Linked DNA regions of Frankia casuarinae. The protein of the gene in region 2 interacts with the protein of the main gene of each other region in a pairwise test. Links are inferred from orthologs where the notes say so. Each region holds a gene or a part of one and is shown on either strand. Other genes may lie near its edges.

What was found.
Region 1: the proteins of eno (region 2) and rpe interact in binary tests that used the Escherichia coli proteins (3 or more experiments, as listed by UniProt). The link is inferred for Frankia casuarinae from one-to-one orthologs.

The regions. Positions count from the first base shown.
Region 1 is NC_007777.1:3,775,339-3,781,839, forward strand. What follows is about bases 1,113-4,101. They hold rpe (ribulose-phosphate 3-epimerase), read right to left. Parts: upstream 2,968-4,101; coding sequence 2,257-2,967; downstream 1,113-2,256. Other genes in these bases: FRANCCI3_RS16035 (bifunctional 3,4-dihydroxy-2-butanone-4-phosphate synthase/GTP cyclohydrolase II), read right to left, coding at 1,113-1,217; FRANCCI3_RS16040 (riboflavin synthase), read right to left, coding at 1,214-1,930; FRANCCI3_RS16050 (RsmB/NOP family class I SAM-dependent RNA methyltransferase), read right to left, coding at 3,001-4,101. In the rest of the region: more of FRANCCI3_RS16035, read right to left, coding at 1-1,112; more of FRANCCI3_RS16050, read right to left, coding at 4,102-4,476; fmt (methionyl-tRNA formyltransferase), read right to left, coding at 4,473-5,486; FRANCCI3_RS16060 (primosomal protein N'), read right to left, coding at 5,780-6,501. UniProt on the Escherichia coli protein: Catalyzes the reversible epimerization of D-ribulose 5-phosphate to D-xylulose 5-phosphate.
Region 2 is NC_007777.1:4,687,728-4,694,037, forward strand. What follows is about bases 1,864-4,661. They hold eno (phosphopyruvate hydratase), read right to left. Parts: upstream 4,006-4,661; coding sequence 2,722-4,005; downstream 1,864-2,721. Other genes in these bases: FRANCCI3_RS19785 (DUF501 domain-containing protein), read right to left, coding at 1,864-2,253; FRANCCI3_RS19790 (FtsB family cell division protein), read right to left, coding at 2,343-2,717; FRANCCI3_RS19800 (S49 family peptidase), read right to left, coding at 4,397-4,661. Outside these bases: FRANCCI3_RS19775 (uracil-DNA glycosylase), read right to left, coding at 1-448; FRANCCI3_RS19780 (Ppx/GppA family phosphatase), read right to left, coding at 540-1,601; more of FRANCCI3_RS19785, read right to left, coding at 1,627-1,863; more of FRANCCI3_RS19800, read right to left, coding at 4,662-6,310. UniProt on the Escherichia coli protein: Catalyzes the reversible conversion of 2-phosphoglycerate (2-PG) into phosphoenolpyruvate (PEP). It is essential for the degradation of carbohydrates via glycolysis.

The DNA.
Region 1 (6,501 bases), 910 kb from region 2 along the record:
GGCGTCTGGGTGACCGGCATCCCGATGAGTTCGACGATGCGCAGGCCGTAGCCCTCCAGCCCGGCCCGCTTCGTCGGATTGTTGGACAGCAGCCGGATGCCGCGCACGCCGAGGTCGACCAGGATCTGGGCCCCGGTGCCGTAGTCACGGGCGTCGGCCGGCAGACCCAGCGCGAGGTTGGCGTCGACGGTGTCGTGGCCGGCGTCCTGCAGCTGGTAGGCCCGCAGCTTGTGCATCAGGCCGATGCCCCGGCCCTCGTGGCCCCGCATGTAGAGCACCACTCCGCGTCCCTCGGTCGCGATTATGCGCAGTGCCGCGTCGAGCTGGGTTCCGCAGTCGCAGCGCCGGGAGCCGAAGACGTCCCCGGTGAGGCATTCGCTGTGCACCCGGACCAGCACGTCCGCGCCGTCACCGAGCTCGCCGCGGATCAGCGCGATGTGTTCGACGCCGTCGAGGATGTTGCGGAACCCGACCGCCCGGAACGCCCCGTAACGCGTCGGAAGCGACGCCTCCGCGACCCGCACCACCTGCTTCTCGGTCCGCCGACGGTAAGCGATGAGATCGGCGATGGAGATCAGCAGCAGCCCGTGCTCGCGGGCGAACTCGGCGAGCCGGGGAAGCCGGGCCATCGTCCCGTCGTCGTTCACGATCTCGCAGATCGCACCGGCCGGCCGCAGCCCGGCGAGCCGGGCCAGGTCGACCGCGGCCTCGGTGTGGCCGGGGCGGCGCAGCACCCCGCCGTCCTTGGCCCGCAGCGGGAAGATGTGGCCCGGCCGGCTCAGGTCGCCGGGCGTGGTCCGCGGGTCGGCCAGCAACCGGATGGTGCGGGCCCGGTCGGCGGCGGAGATCCCGGTGGAGACGCCGTCGCGGGCGTCCACGGTGATGGTGAACGCGGTGCCCATCCGCTCCGTGTTGTGCGGGACCATCTGGTCCAGTTCGAGCCGGTCGGTGTCGGCGGCGTCCATCGGCACGCAGATCACACCGGAGGTGTACCGCGTCATGAACGCGACCAGCTCGGGTGTCGCGGCCTCCGCCGCGAAGATCAGATCACCCTCGTTCTCCCGGTCGGCGTCGTCGACGACGACGAGCGGGCGGCCGGCGGCGATCTCGGCGAGCGCGTCCTCGATGGCGGCGAACCGCACGTCGGCGTAGCCGGCGGGAAGGGCACCGGCGGGAAGGGTGGCCGTCGAGGAGGCGCCGGCCGCGGATGTCGTCATCGGTGTCGTCCGTTCGGTTCGATGGGGCCGGCATGCAGCTTCTCGACGTACTTGGCCAGCACGTCGACCTCGATGTTGACCAGGGAACCCGGCGCACGGCGACCCAGCGTGGTCAGTTCGAGCGTGGTGGGGATCAGGCTGACCGTGAAGGTGGCCGGTGAGTCGCCACCGGCCGGCGAGATGTCGACGACGGTCAGGCTCACCCCGTCCACCGTCACCGAGCCCTTCGCCACGAGGTAGCGGTCGAGCCCCTCGGGGAGCGCGACGCGCACGAACTCCCAGCCCTCACCGGGCTGCCGGTCGAGGACCGTGCCGACGCCGTCGACGTGCCCCTGGACCAGGTGGCCTCCCAGCCGGTCCGCCAGCCGGACGGGACGTTCGAGATTCACCCGGTCACCGACGGCGAGCTTCCCAAGAGAGGAACGCACCAGCGTCTCTCGCATCACGTCAGCAGTGAACGCCGACGGGCCGTCCGTTGTGCCGGGTGGGCCGGGTGGGCCGGGTGGGCCGCCGGCCGTACCGGTCTCGGCGCCCCCGTCGAGCCCCGGGCGGGCGAAGGAAGTCACCGTGAGACAGACACCGTTGACGGCGATGGACGCGCCGTGACTCACATCACCCAGAACCGTCTGACAGGCGATGGTGAGTGCCGCCGACTCCGACCGCGCATCCACCGCGGTCACCACGCCAAGTTCTTCAACGATGCCGGTAAACATCCGACCCGTGCCCCTCGCTCCCGGGCACCCGCACCCTGGGCGAGGAAAAACCACGCGGGACCACGCCGGCACGCTCACGCCGACACGCGCCCGCGAGCGGTCAACGACCACCGCGGGCACTCGGCCCGCGCGCGTCCTCCCATCCGGACTTTCACCGTCGGTCCCGGAATTCCACCGGGTCAGCCGTCCCAGTACCTGCGGACGGGTCGCGGACTGTCACCGCCGGTTCGGAATTTCACCGACCCCGGAGCGCGCGTGCTGCTGGTTGTACTGCCTCAAGTCTGGCATATGAAGCCGCCGGACGCCGGTGAAGCCACCGGACGCGGTCACGCCGGCCCGACCGCCGAGCGTGGCGCGGGCGGGGACAGCCGGGGCGCCGCCCGCAGCGCCTGCTCACGCAGCCGCTCGACGGCCTGGCCCGGATCGGCCGCCCCGAAGACGGCCGTGCCGGCGACGAACACGTCCACACCCGCCACCGCGGCCCGCTCGATCGTCCCGGCGTTGACCCCGCCGTCGATCTGCAGCCACAGGTCCAGCCCACGGGCGTCGAGCAGGCGCCGGGCGGCCTCGATCTTCGGCAACACCTCGGTCATGAACGTCTGACCGCCGAAACCCGGCTCGATGGTCATCAGCAGCAGCAGGTCGAACCGGTGCAGGTCGTCGAGATAGTGCTCGACCGGGGTGTTCGGCTTCACAGCGAGGCCGGTGCGGGCCCCGGCCGCCCGGATCGCCCTGGTGGTGCGGGGCAGGTCGGACACGGCCTCGGCGTGAATGGTGACGTTCGCCGCGCCGCGCTCGGCGTACCCGGCCGCCCAGCGGTCGGGATCGTCGATCATGAGATGGCAGTCAAGCGGAGTATCCGTCACCGCGCGCAGGGCCGTCACCGTGTCCGGCGCGAACGCCAGGTTCGGGACGAAGTGGTAGTCCATCACGTCGACGTGCAGCCAGTCGGCCTGCCCCTCGACCGCCAGGGCCGCGTCGGCGATCCGGCCGAAGTCGGCGGCGAGCAGGCTGGGGTAGATCTGCGCGGTGGCCATTTCGCGAGGGTATCGGCTCCCGGGTCCGACGCCTCAGCTGTCGACCCGGCGCAGCAGGGCGACGAACATCGCATCCGTGCCATGGAGATGCGGCCAGAGCTGGACGAACGGGCCGTCACCGAGCCGGTCGACCTCCGGCAGGGTCAGGCGGGCATCGAGGATGGAGGTGTCGGCGCGTTGTCCGGCCACGCCACGCACCACCTCGACGGTCTCGGCCGGGTGCGGGGAACAGGTCGCGTACGCCACCACCCCGCCCGGGCGGACCAGGTCGAGCGCGGCGACGAGCAGCGCACGCTGGAGCGGGACGAGCGCGGCCACATCGGCCGAGGTCCGCCGCCACCGGGCCTCCGGCCGGCGCCGCAGTGCTCCGAGGCCGGTGCAGGGGACGTCGACCAGCACCCGGTCGGCTCCATCGGGCCGCAGCGGCACCGCCCGGCCGTCGGCGCGCACCGTCCAGGCCCGCGCCGCGTCGCCCAGGGACCGGGCCACCATGGCCGCCCGGGTCGCCCGGGGCTCGACCGCGATCAGGGCCGGCCTGTCCGGTGGACCCGGCCTGTCCGGCAGACCCGGCCCGTCCGATGGGGCGGAGCCGCCGAGCAGCGCGGCGAGCAGGGCCGCCTTCCCGCCGGGGCCCGCGCACAGGTCGACGGTCAGCCCGAGGTCACGGCCCACCGTCGCCGCGCGGGCCAGGGCCAGGGTGACGAGCTGGCTGCCCTCGTCCTGCACGGCGGCCGCGCCCGCGGCCACGGCGGGCAACCCCGCCGGGTCCCCGCCGTCGAGGCGTACCGCATACGGCGAGTAGGGGCCGACTCGGGCGGTCAGACCTGCCTGCGCGGCCTCGGCGAGCAGCCGGTCACGGTCGACCCGGCCCGGACGGGCGACCAGGTGTACCGCGGGTCGGACGTCGTCTGCCTCCAGCGCGGCGCGGGTCGCCGTGAGGTCGCCGGCCAGGGCCTCCGCGACGACCTCGACGATCCAGCGGGGATGCGTCGTCACGACCGCCAGGTGACCGACAGGGTCGACGTCGAACCGCGGTGCGGACAGCATCGTGGCGAGATCGCCGCCGGTCTCGGCCACCCGGGCGGCCACCCGACGCAGCACGGCGTTCGCGAAGCGGACCGGGCGCTCGCCACTCGTCGTGCGGACCAGCTCGACGGTGCTGGCCACGGCCGCGTGGGCCGGGACCCTGGTCCGCAGCAGCTGGTAGGCGCCCAGGCGCAGCGCGTCGCGCACCGGCGGGTCGATGGTGTGGACGGGTCGACTCGTCGCCGTGTCGAGCACCCCGTCGAGGGTGCCCTGCGCACGCAGGGAGCCGTAGGCGAGCTCCGTGACGAACCCGCGGTCCCGGGCGGACAGCCCGCTGCCCGCCAACAGGGACGGCAGCAGCAGGTTGGCGTAGGAGCCGCGCTCGTCCACCGCCCGCAGCACCTCCCAGGCCAGCAACCGCGGCCGGTCGACGCTTGACGCTGGCCGGGGCCCACGGGTGCCCGGCGAACCGGCCGATCTCACGACGTTCCTCCACTGACCGGCATCGCGCCGATCGCGCCGAGGGTCTCCCCCTTGGCGATCCGGACCCCGCGGGCCCAGGCCGCGGCCGCCATCGGGCCTCGCCCCTCGGGACGCACCTCACCGAGGAGCACCGGGCTCGTGCCCGTGCCGACCGCCACGTCCCCGCCGGGGAGCACCATGATCTGCCCCGCCGGCAGCCCCCCCGCCGGCAGCCCGGCGGGCAGCGCTACCGGCCCGGCCGGCCGACCGGACACCGCACCGAGGCGCACCGGACCGATCTTGAGCCGCCGGTCGCGAAACGTCGTCCAGGCTCCCGGCGCGGGAGTGGCGGCCCTCGCCAGCCGATCCACCGCGATCGCCGGCTTCGTCCAGTCGATCCGGGCCTCCTCGGCGGTCAGCTTCGGCGCGAAGGAGATCCCCTCGGCGGGCTGGGCCACGGGCCGCACCGTCCCGTCGGCGATGCCGTCCATCACCGCGACCAGCAGCCCGGCGCCGGCCTCGGCGAGCCGGTCCAGCAGGTCACCGGAGGTGTCCGTCGGCCGAACCCGCTCGGTGAGGACACCGTAGACCGGACCGGAGTCCATCGCCGGTTCGATCTGGAAGACGCTCGCGCCGGTCAGGTCGTCCCCGGCGAGCAGGGTGCGCTGCACCGGAGCCGCCCCGCGGTAGGCCGGCAGCAGGGAGAAGTGCAGGTTCACCCAACCGTGGCGGGGAATGGCGAGCGCCGCGGGCGGTAGCAACGCGCCGTAGGCCACCACCGGGCAGCAGTCGGGCGCGAGGCCAGCGAGCGTGGCCAGGAACTCCGGGTCCCGGGGCCGGTCCGGGCTGAGCACCGGGATGCCGGCCTCGTCGGCCAGGACGTGGACGGGGGGCGGCTTCACCTTCCGCCCCCGCCCGGAGGGCCGATCGGGCCGGGTGACAACCGCGACCACGTCATGGCGCGGGCTGTCGATCAACGCCCGCAGGCTGGGCAGAGCCACCGCCGGGGTACCGGCGAAAACAAGACGCATACGCGAAGCACCGATCCGTCGCGACGTCATTGCCGACGCCGTGACCGTCTCCGGGGGTCATCGATCCGAGGTGTCCGACCGGGCCGGGAGCATCCCGCCGTTCTCCGGCCGGGGAGTATGGGCTGACGTCCACAGGCCTGTCGCCGCCGACGACCGTACCCCGCCGACGCTCGGAGGTGGCGGACGGCCGCGGTCCGGACCGGGCCCGCGGCCGAAGATCATGATCCATGACGCGTACCCGGGCCGTGGTATGCGGGGCCACGCCATGCGGTGCGAACCAGACCATGCCGGCGCTACCCGAGGATCAGGGGATCGAGCTGGATCCGTAACCGGCCGGTGGTTCGCCGGGTCGCGAGGACGCCGCGAGCGGATCGCAGCGAGGCCGCGAGGGCCGCACCGCGCTCGCGCCGGACCCGGATCAGGACCCGTTCGATCTCCTCGGGGCCGGAGGTGGCGCCGTCGGGGCCGCGCCGCCCGGCACCCACGGCAGACGAATCGCCCTGGTTCGCGCCGTCGGGAACGGCCCGCGCGGACGGTGCGGGGGGCAGCGGTACCGGCCCGAGCACATCGGCGCCGTCGGGAAGCTCGACGGCGGCCAGCAGCTCCGCGACCGCCGCGGCGGTGCCCGCTACGGACGCCATCCGGGTCGCCGGCGGGAACCCCAGCTCCGCCCGCTCGTCGGCTTCCCGGGCAACGAACGTGCCGGGATCCCAACGGACGAGCGCCTGGACCGGCCCTAGTCCGGCATCGGCCGCGACGATGACCCGCCCCCCGCGAGCGGCGGGCCGGGCGAGCGCGGCGGCGGCGGTCCACCGGCGCAGAGTCTCCTCCCCCGCGCGCAGGTCGGGACGGCCCAGCAGAGCCCAGCCGTCGAGGAGCAGCACCGCCCCGTAGCCGCCGTCCGCCACGGGCTCCGCCCCCGGGGTCGAGATGACAAGGGCCGGTTCTGCGGGCACGGTGGCGAGCACCCCGCCCCGGCCGGAGGTGCGGACCGGAACGCCCGGAAAGGCCCGCC
Region 2 (6,310 bases):
CGCAACGGACGACGGCGACGATGCGCGTGGCCGTCAGACGCTGACCGTCCCCGGCGGACACCGAGGTCGGCAGCGCCGCCAGCCCGACGCGGTGCAACGAGGCAAACAGCCAGTCGCCGCTGCGGTCCCCGGTGAAGATGCGTCCGGTGCGGTTCCCTCCGTGGGCCGCGGGCGCCAGACCGATGACGAGGATCCGGGCGTCGCCCGGGCCGAACGAGGGCACCGGACGCCCCCAGTAGGCCTGCTCGGCGAAGGCCGCCCGCCGCACCGCCGCGACTTCTTCCCGCCAGGTGACCAGGCGCGGGCAGGCCCGGCAGACGGACATCCGGGCATCGAGCTCCCGGGTGCCCGTCGCGTCGGCGGCCAACGCGCGGACCTCGCCCGGCGTGGCTGCGACCGGTGTGTCGGCGGCGGCGAGGTCCCCCGGCCAACCGCTTCCCGGTCGCACCGGACCCCCTGACCGCACCGGGCCCCCTGACCGCACCGGGTCACCCGTCCCGTCCGTCACCCCGCCCCACCGGTCCTCCTACAGCTGGTCCTCATACCGACGGGCCGGCGGTGACGGGCGGCGCCGCCCGCCCGGGCCCGGTGGCCGGGGCGCCCGGCGCGGCGGCCAGGGCCAGCGCTATCCCATCGAGGATGTCGCGTTCGCTTGCCACCACCGCCGCGGCGCCCGTTCGCTCGACCAGGGTGCGCAGCACGAGCGCGCCGGCGGCGATGACGTCCACCCGACCCGGGTGCATCACCGGCAGGGCCGCGCGCTGGTCGTGCGTCATCCTCAGCAGCCGGTCCGTGACCTGCGCGACCTGCTCCGCCGTCGTCACGGACAGGTGGATGCGGGTCGGGTCGTACTCGGGGAGATCAGCCGCGAGGGCGGCGACCGTGGTGACGGTCCCCGCGACGCCGACCAGCGTCGCCGCCTCGGTCAGGGGCACGGTACGGGCGGCGAGGTCGAGTGCCGCGTGCACGTCGGCGACGATCGCCGCGGCCTGCGCGCCGGTCGGCGGATCATCGTGCAGGTGCCGCTCCGCCAGCCGCACGCATCCGACGTTCACCGAACGGGCGGCCCGCACCCCGCTCACGTCCCCGAGGACGAGTTCGGTCGAGCCGCCGCCGATGTCGGCGAGCAGGATCGGCGTGGCGACCGGCCCCGTCGGCGCGCCCTCGACCGAACCGGCAGACGAACTGGCGTCGAACGAACCGGCGTCAAACGAACCGGCTCGGCCGACGAGGTCACCGATGGCGCCGCCGAAGGACAGGGCCGCCTCCTCGTTCCCGCTGATCACCTCGGGGTCCACACCGAGGATCGCGCGGACCCCGGCGACGAGCTCATGGCGGTTGCGCGCGTCGCGGGTCGCGCTCGTGGCGACCATCCGCACCCGTGAGGCTCCCAGCCGCTCGATCTGCTCGGCATAGTCCCGCAGCGCGGTGAAGGTGCGGGCGAGCGCCTCCGGCGCGAGCTCACCGGTCCGGTCGACCCCGGCCCCCAGCCGGACGATCTCCATCTGGCGGGTCAGCTCGTGCAGGGTCGATCCCTCGACGTCCGCCACCAGCAGACGGATCGAGTTGGTTCCACAGTCGATCGCGGCGACCCGACTCACGGTCTCTCCTCCCCGGTCAAATCCCCTATCGGATCTCTTTCGGATCCCCCGTCGGGTCCCCTGCCGGATCCCCTGTCGAACGACTGCCGGTCGGTCCGTCGCCCGCCGCCCCGCCGCCCGGGGCGGGTCCGGGCGCCTCGGCCTCGTCAACGCCCGGACATCGGCCACCGGCCACGCACGGCCCCCGCCGACCCCAGTCGGGAACAGCCGCAAGGGCCTCGTCACCGAACGGATTGACTCCCGGACCCACGGCGAGACTGTGCGCTACGAGGACGTGCAGGCACTTGACCCGATCGGGCATGCCACCCGCGCTCGGAGCGGCGGGCAGCACCTCGTGCGCGTCGCGCCGGGCGAGGTAGTCCCGGTGGGCGACGGCGTAGGCGGCGGCGAGCCGCGGATCCTCCGCCAGCCGGGCTGTCATCTCGCGCATCACCCCGACCCCCTCCAGCCGCGAGATCGCCGACGCAGCCCGGGGGCAGGTGAGGTAGTACAGGGTCGGGAAGGGGGTGCCGCCGGCAAGCCGCGGTGCGGTCTCGACCACGTCGGGAAGACCGCACGAGCAGCGATGGGCCACCGCGAGGACGGCTCGCGGCTCGCGGGAGAGCTGACGGCGCACGATCTCGAGATCCTCGGCCGTCACCGCCGGTGCCATACTCACCCCCTCGCCGTCATCGCCGTCATCACCGTCCGCCAAGCCCGTTCCTTCGCCGCACCGGGGTCGGGGCTCCCGCCCCGTGACCGCTACGGCGTCGAGATCTCCGACCAGAGTCGGGCGTACCAGGCCGAGCCCCCGGACGACCCGCCGCGGGTCTCGTCGCCGTCCTTGGTGGGTGCCGGTTTGATCGGCATCAGGTACGCCCGCTCACCGGGCTTGACGTAATGCAGCCGACGGCGCGCCTCGTCCTCGACCCAGGCCTGGTCGTCGTAGCGCTCGACCGTCGCCCGCAGCTCGTTGACCCTCGCCTGGGCCTGCGCGTTGGTCCGGCTCAGCTCGGAGAGCTTGGCCTGCTGCTGCAGGTACAGCCGCAGCGGATAGGCGAGGGTCAGGACCAGCACGCAGATCACGACGGCGAGCAGGGTCGCCCTCGTGGTCAGCGCGGTGTTCCGCGGCGGCATGGGATCAGCCGGCTTGCCTGCGGCGGGGGAACGCGGCGGCGCCCGCGTACCGGGCCGCGTCGTCGAGTTCCTCCTCGATGCGCAGCAGCTGATTGTACTTCGCGACCCGCTCCGAGCGCGCCGGGGCGCCGGTCTTGATCTGACCGCAGTCGACCGCGACGGCGAGGTCGGCGATGGTGGTGTCCTCGGTCTCGCCGGACCGGTGGGACATCATTGCCCGGTAGCCGCTACGGTGGGCCAGGTTCACCGCGTCGAGCGTCTCGGTCAGCGTGCCGATCTGGTTCACCTTCACCAGCAGGGCGTTTGCGGCCTTCAAGGCGATCCCGCGAGCCAGCCGCTCCGGGTTGGTCACGAACAAGTCGTCCCCGACGAGCTGCACCTTGCCACCGAGCCGCTCGGTGAGCGCCACCCAGCCATCCCAGTCATCCTCGGCCAGCGGGTCCTCGATGGAGACGATCGGGTAGGCGGAGACGAGCTCGGCATAGTAGTCGCTCAGGTACTCGGCGCTACGCGAGTTGCCCTCGAAGGTGTACGACCCGTCCGCGTAGAACTCGGTGGAGGCAACGTCCAACGCCAGGGCGATGTCCGTCCCCAGGGCGAAGCCGGCCTTGTCGATCCCCTCGGCGATGAGGTCGAGAGCCTCCCGGTTGGTGGGCAGGCTCGGCGCGAAGCCGCCCTCGTCGCCCACGCCGGTCGCCAGGCCCCGCGCCTTCAGCACGCTCTTGAGCGCATGATAGACTTCCGCACCCCAGCGCAGCGACTCGGCGAAGGTGCTCGCGCCGATCGGAGCAATCATGAACTCCTGAATGTCGACGTTGGTGTCGGCGTGCGCACCACCGTTGAGGATGTTCATCATCGGCACCGGGAGCAGGTGCGCGGTCGGACCTCCCAGGTACCGGAACAGCGGCAGGCCGCTCGACGCCGCCGCCGCCTTGGCCACCGCCAGGCTGACCCCGAGCAGGGCGTTGGCGCCGAGGGCCGACTTGCCCGGGGTGCCGTCGAGGTCGATGAGCGTCGCGTCGAGAAGACGCTGCTCGGTGGCCTCCAACTCCATGATCGCCGGACCGATCCGGTCGATCACCGCGGCCACGGCCTTGGTCACGCCCTTGCCGCCATAGCGGTTGTCCCCGTCGCGCAGCTCGACGGCCTCGAAGGCACCGGTGCTCGCCCCGCTGGGCACCGCGGCGCGGCCCAGCGTGCCGTCCTCCAGGACGACCTCGACCTCGACGGTGGGGTTACCGCGCGAGTCAAGGATCTCGCGGGCTCCGACGGCCTCGATAGACGGCACGGCTTCGACCTCCGGTATGCGCTCTGACACGGAACGATGACGCGGTGGCAGCAGCGGACCGCCACAGGCCGGTGACCGGAAGCCACCACCCCGCGGCAGGCCACCGGGGCAGACCCTGATGGCCTGCCGCGGATCGTGGCGCGGGACGAGCGGTGCCGTCCGGACGAAACCGGTCGCTGCGAGACTACCGTCGCCCCACGGCGACGCGACGCCGGTCCCGGCCCGGCGCGGCGCGTCCATTCACCCGCGGCGGGTCCGTTCACCGGCCACCCGACGGTCATTTCACCGCCTGCCTGGCCGTCGGGCACCCGGGCGTCGATCCTCCCGCGGACGGCGGTGTCACGCATCCCACAGGCCGGCGAGTTCGTTGTGGGCCACCGGTGCGGACCGGCTAACCGATCCGCCCGATCGGCGGCATGACCAGCGGACCGGCCGAGGGCAGACCAAGCCGCGCCGCCAGCGGTGCCAGCGCCCCCCAACCCGGGACGAAGCCGGCACCGGGACCAGCGCCGAGCAGGCCCAGGGCGGACCCGGCCACCGACCCGGCCACCGACCCGGCCACCGACCCGGCCACCGACCCGGCCACCGACGCGGCGGCCCCGCGGTCCTCGCTGGACTTCGGCGACCGGACCCGTTCCAGCACCGACGGCTTGGGCGTCAGCCGCACCCGCGGAGTCTCACCGGCCGGCAGACCGGCGCGCGACCAGGCGAGTTCGATCGCCTGCGCCAACCCGCCGAGGACGTCCACCAAGCCGTGCGCATGGGCGTCCGCGCCGGTCCACACCCGGCCGCGGGCCAGCTGGTGCGCCTGGTCCCGGGACAGCCCGCGAGCGACCGCCACCTTGTCAACGAAGTCGGCGTAGACCCGGTCCAGGAACTCCTCCAGTTTCTCCCGCTCCCCCGGGGTGAAGGGCCGCCGCGGCGACATCATCAGCGCATGCTCGCCCTCCGCGACGGCACCGAAGCCCACTCCCACCTTGTCGAGCAGCCCGCTGATCACCTGCTTGCCGGCGAACACCCCGATCGAGCCGGTCAGCGTGCCGGGGTTCGCCACGATCGCATCGGATGCCAGGGCGACGAAGTAGCCACCAGAGGCCGCCACGTCACCCATCGAGACGATCAGCGGCCGGCCGCTGGCCCGGAACCGCTCGGCCTCCCGGCGGACCAGGTCGGAGGCGACGTAGGAACCCCCAGGGCTGCTCACCCGGAACACCGCCGCCGCCACCGCGGGATCACGCGCGGCGGAACGGAAGGCCGCCGCGGTGGCCTCCGCTGCGAGCACCGGCCCGGAGAACGGACCCGGGGCACCGTGTCCGAGGACGACCGGCCCGGTCCCATGGATGAGCGCGATGACCGACTTCTTCGGGTCTCGATGTGGCGCCGTCACGGAGGGGGCCAGCGCACTCGTCCCGCTGCCCGCGGCCTCGTCCGGGTGGAGGTGGGCCTCCCCGGCGCCGTCGGGACGGGAGCCGTCCCGATCATCGGGAACCTCGCGGAAGAAGAAAGCCGCCGGACCGCCGGCCGCCAGCGCCGCCACGCGAAGCGCCGGGAACTTCTCCCGCCGCTCGGCGGACCGCCGGTAGGCGGAGGCGTACATCAAAACCGGCTCCGCGCCGGACCCGCGGCGCGCATCCTCCCGGCCCGCGCCCTCCCCGTCACCCCCGAATCCGGCCGACGGCCCCCGCGTCACCCGTTCCCGTGCCGCCGCGTACACCTCGTCGCGGTAGCCGAGACGGTCGACGAGACCGGTGTCGAGCGCGACGGACCCGGCCAGCGGTCCGAGATCGATCAGACGCCGAACCCGGTCGGTGGACAGCCCGCGTCCCTCGGCGATGCCGGCCACGATCTGGTCAGAGCTGGACTCGATGATCCGGCTGACCGCCTCCAGGTGCGCCGGGGTGAAGTCCCGCTCCACCAGCGTGTTGACGGCGTTCTTGTACTCGTACCGCTGGCCGATCTCGACGGAGATACCGAGCCGGTCGAGCGCTCCCCGCAGGAACGGCGCCTCCATCCCGAGACCGGTCAGGCCGCAGTCACCGGGCGGGGCGAGCCAGATCTCGTCGAACGCGCAGGCCAGATAGTAGGGCGCCGTGCCGCCCCCGAACTCCCCGAAGGTGTCCGCGTAGGCGATGGCGGTGCCACCGGCCGCACGAAACGCGGCGATCGCGGCGCGAATCTCCTGGATACGTGCCAGCGGCATCCCGCAGGCGGCGATATGCGCGACCACGATGGACACCCGGGGATCCTCGGTCGCGTACCGTAGGCCTTCGACGACATCCCGCAGGGTCGTCCGACGCCGGGCGAG